Regions from separate parts of the Caballeronia sp. LZ065 genome, predicted to be linked through region 2. Evidence: predicted binding sites of a transcription regulator. Region 2 holds the regulator's gene; the other holds the start of a gene.
What was found. The regulator FliA, encoded in region 2, starts transcription of late flagellar genes. The targets are predictions, from matches to a motif close to CTAAAGTTTNNNNNNNNNNNGCCGNTA.

Region 1 (2,463 bases), 300 kb from region 2:
CCGGATGTTGACAGTGTCGCTGTGGACGTTGTCATTCGGAAGCGAAGGCAGAAAATCGGGCACATTTCTCGATTCGGGCGCGATGTTACCAGAACAGCGCGCCGCTGCCAACACCTCGAGCCGCCCAACTCCTTGATGTGACAGATTATTTCTGCCACGCACTGGCTTCGTCGAGGAGCCTGACGTCTTCGCTCGACAAGACAAGGCGCGTCGCGGCCGCGAGGCTTTCCAGTTGTGCGACGGACGTGGCGCTCGCGATCGGCGCCGTGATGCCCGGACGCGCAATGAGCCACGCGAGCGCGATCGTCGCAGGCGTCGTGTCGTTGCGCTTCGCGACTTCGTCGAGTGCATCGAGGATCTTCAGGCCGCGTGCGTCCAGATATTTCTCGACGCGCGAGCCGCGCGCCTTGTTCTGCGTGTCCGCCTTAGAACGGTACTTGCCCGACAGAAAGCCGCTCGCCAGCGCGTAGTAAGGCACGACCGCCACCTTGTGCTTCTCCACGACCGGTTCGAGAGCAGTCTCATAGGCTTCGCGATCGTAAAGGTTGTATTCGGGCTGAAGGATCTGATAGCTCGGCAAGCCCGAGTCCTTCGCGATCTTCAAGGCTTCTTCCAGACGCTCGCCGGTGTAATTCGACGCGCCGATCACCCTGACCTTTCCCGCCTGGATCAGCTTCTGATAGGCGTTGAGCGTCTCGTCGAGCGAGGTGGCTTCGTCGTCGTGATGCGAGAAATAGACATCGATGTAATCGGTCTTCAGCCGCCGGAGCGAATCGTCGACGGCTGCGGCGATGTTCGCGGCCGTCAGCCCCGGGCGCGTGCTGAGCTTGCCCACTTTCGTCGCGAGCACGATCTTGCGGCGCTTGCCGCTCTCCTTGAACCACTTGCCGATGATCGTCTCGGATTCACCGCCCTGATGACCTTCGACCCAGGCGGAATAAACATCGGCGGTATCGATGAAATTAAGTCCGTGATCGACGAATGCGTCGAGGATGGAAAACGACGTGCGTTCGTCGGCGGTCCAGCCAAATACATTGCCGCCAAATACTAAAGGCGCGACTTTCAAATCCGATATACCGACATTACGTGTCTGCATGAATGCTCCGAATCCGCGTGGAAGAGGGACTGAAAAGCATACGCGTGATTCGGAAGGCTTGCTGGGCGGGCCTTCGAAGGCTTTCGACACTATTCGTTACACAAATCGGTTAGCCCGGCCTTAAGTTTTTTTCGAGTGGCCCGATAACCTCAAGTAGGCGGCCGGCTATCACCGAGCGCAGGACCGCCAGGCAACAACTCGGTGCCATTAGCCAAAGCCAGATAAGTCTCCCAGGAGAGAACAAATGATCGGTATCAATAGCAATATCAACTCGCTGGTTGCTCAGCAGAACCTCAACAGCACGCAAAGCGCGCTGTCTTCGGCGATCACCCGCCTGTCGTCGGGCAAGCGCATCAACAGCGCGGCCGACGATGCAGCAGGCCAGGCCATCGCTTCGCGCATGACCTCGCAGATCAACGGTTTGAATCAAGGTGTGTCGAACGCCAACGACGGCGTCTCGATGACCCAGACGGCTGCTTCGGGCCTGTCGCAGATCTCGGACAACCTGCAACGTATTCGCCAGCTGGCCGTGCAGGCTTCGAGCGGCTCGCTGTCGTCGAGCGACCAGGCTTCGCTGCAAAAGGAAGTGACGCAGCGTATCGCTGAAGTGAACCGTATCGCTTCGCAAACGACCTACAACGGCACGAACGTGCTCGACGGCTCGGCTGGCACGGTGTCGTTCCAGGTTGGCGCGAACGTCGGCCAGACGATCGGTATCGATCTGAGCAACGGCGTGTCCGCAGCTCAACTCGGTGGCGGTCTGCCGCAACAAGGCGCGACGATCGGTACGCTGTCGGGCCTGAGCCTGACGAGCGCAGGTGCTGCAACGACCGGTACGACCAAGGCCGACATCACGTCGATCAACGTGCTGGCTGACGGCAAGGGCGGTTTCACGTTCACCGACCAGAACAACCAGGCACTGTCCAGCGCCGCAACGACCGCGCTGTTCTCGGGCACGACGGCCGGCACGGGCACGTCGCTGACGCTGACGGCCAACACCGCGGGCGCACTCGGCACGGCGACGCAAACAAGCGCGAAGACGGCAGCTCAAACCGCACTGACCGCACTGAACACGGCCAGCGCTGCTGCAACGCTTCCGACGACGGGCAACACCGCAGTGTTCGGCACGGTCTCGGGCCTGAACGTGGACGCCACTGGCGCTGCCGCTGCGGCCGGCGCGGGCACGATCACGTCGATCACCATCACGCAGAAGGATGATGGCACGATGACGTACACCGACCAGAACGGCAATGATGCTGCTGCCGCTGGCGCTGCCCTGTTCACCGTCACTGCAAACGCGGGTACGCCGGCGAACGGCAGCTCGGTCGCGTTCAAGACTACCGGCGCTCTCGGCACGACGCCGACCG
Region 2 (2,463 bases):
GTTCGGGATGCCGGTATGGCAAGCGCACGCTCGCGGTGTCCTGTGCGACGGCGCTCATCGTGGTGATCGCGCTCGGCCTCGTACAACCGTGGTGGCATGCCAACCTGCCGGTCGCGATCGGTCTGGGACTGAGCGTGCTGGGGGCATCGGTGTATCTGAGCGTGCTAGTCGACCGGCTTGGCAAGCTCAATCTGGATCTCGCGCGCCAAGCGTCCACCGATCCGCTCACGGGCTTGTCGAATCGCTATGCGCTGGAGAAGATCGTCAACCGGGCGATGACCGCGCCACCCGCCGGCCACGACGGCGATGACGCCACGGCCCTGCTGCTGATCGACCTGGACGGTTTCAAGGAAGTGAACGACACCTACGGGCACGCGGTCGGCGATGTGCTGCTGCAATCTTTCGCTCAACAGCTCGAGACCCGCCTGCGCCGGACTGACACCATCGCCCGGCTCGGCGGCGACGAATTCGTGGTGCTCGCCCATCAGATGCGCGACCGGTCGGCGGTGCTCGCCGTGGCCGACAGCATTCACTCTGCGCTAGCCGCGATCACGTCGGTGCAGGAACGGAAGGTTTCGGTGTCGGCAAGCATCGGCGCCTGCCTGTTGTCCGGCGCGACGATCGTGCGCCAGTCCGACATGAATACCGTGCTGCGCGCCGCCGACCGTGCGATGTATCGCGCGAAGAGTCTGGGCGCCGGCAAGACCGTGTTCGCCGAAACCCACGACTTCGAAACCGGCTAAAAAAATGACCCGCATCGCTGCGGGCCATCCGTGTCATGCATCACAGTTCAAGCGTCAAGCGTCAAGCCTCGGCGCCGGTCCAGGCCTGCTCGCGCAGCTTCGTGCGCAGACGCGCCACCGCCTGGCTGTGCAGCTGGCACACGCGCGACTCGCTCACTTCCATCACCGCGCCGATCTCGCGCAGGTTCAGGCCGCGCTCGTAGTACAGGCTCATCAGCAGCTTTTCGCGTTCCGGCAGCCGTTCGATGGCTTCGATCAGCGCGCCGCGCAGGCTGTCGTCCATCAGCGCGGACAGCGGATCCGAACGGTCGACGCAGTAGCGGTCGAGGAACGGCTCGTCATCGGCGGAACGGTCAAAGTCTTCGTAATAGATCAGCTGCGCGCCGTGCAGGTCCTGCAGCATCGACTGGTATTCGTCGAGCGGCATCTTCATGTGCTCGGCGATTTCCGTTTCGCTGGCGGACCGGCCGAGATTCTGCTCGACCTTGTGCACCGCCGATTCCACCTCGCGCGACGTCTTGCGCATGCTGCGCGGCAGCCAGTCGTTGGCGCGCAGCTCGTCGAGCATTGCGCCGCGGATCCGCTGGCTTGCATACGTTTCGAACTGCGCGCCCTGATCTTCCTTGTAGCGGCCAGCCGCATCCAACAAGCCGATCATGCCGGCCTGGATGAGATCGTCGAGATCGACGCTCGCCGGCATCTTGGCGACGAGCTGAAGCCCCAGCCGGCGAACGAGCGGTGCATATTTCGTCAGCGTTTCGGACTGTGAGAGTTTGCCTTGGGCGTTATACATCTTGGTCACCTATCTTGATCACATCGACGCCGTACTGCTCATGGCCAGTTCGTGAAGCGCGGCCGCACGATGCGCCGTCTCCCGCCCGCCCTGCTCAGAGTCGCCAACCGGAATTCGCGCGTCCGCCTGGCCGTTCACCGCACGCGCATACGGCGCGGGGCGCATCGGCCAGTGGAGGAGCTCTGCTGCAATCGCGCGGTAGTCGCGTGCCGCGGCTGTAGCCGGGAACGCTTCGACTGCGCAGCGTGAGAGTTCCTTTGCCCGAGCGACGCGCGCATCCTCGGACACATATCCCGCCTGCACCAGCGACACAGCCAGATACCGGCTTGCGACGCCCGACAGGTTGTCGAACGCGACCGCCGCATCGGCCGGGTTCTGCACGTGATTGATCAGCACGCGGAACTGGCCGATCGCATGGGCGTAGTGCAGACGCTTCATGCACGCATACGCCTCGGTGATCGCCGACGCGGCCACCCGCGTCACTACGAGAAAGTCATGCGCCTGCGCCGCGAGCGACGAGAGCGCGCCATACCGGTCCAATTGCGCGTCGATCAGCACGATGTCCGCCGGACCGTCCAGCAACGCGCGGCATTGCGCGGCGTCGTGGCTGATGCGTTCGTCACGCGGCGCCGCAAGCAGCGAGAAACCGAACGGCGTGCGCCCGGCAGCTTCCGCGAGCGTGCTGCGGCCCGCCATCACCGCGGCGGCCGCGGCTGCATCCTCGATGCCGGCGAGCCGGCTGGCCGAAGCCGAATTGCGGTGCTCGTCGATCACGAGCACGTCCTTGCCATGCACCGACAGCGCCGCGCCGAGGTTCAACACCGTCGACGTACAGCCGATTCCCGCCGGGCCGCCCACGACCGCCACCACCCGCGAGCCGGCTCGCGTGAGGAGCCGTCGCAGACCTTCTGCCTGGTCGAGCACGAA

Region 1: QCE63_RS02110 (flagellin) is a predicted target of FliA. The motif match lies at 1,216-1,242, and genes of this name have one in related genera.

The regions. Positions count from the first base shown of each region.
Region 1 covers NZ_JARUXV010000001.1:452,668-455,130, reverse strand. The annotation lists gene QCE63_RS02115 (aldo/keto reductase) at 146-1,096, opposite strand; gene QCE63_RS02110 (flagellin) at 1,341-2,463, shown strand, end outside.
Region 2 covers NZ_JARUXV010000001.1:155,864-158,326, forward strand. The annotation lists gene QCE63_RS00775 (GGDEF domain-containing protein) at 1-743, shown strand, start outside; gene QCE63_RS00780 (RNA polymerase sigma factor FliA) at 805-1,536, opposite strand; gene QCE63_RS00785 (MinD/ParA family protein) at 1,555-2,463, opposite strand, start outside.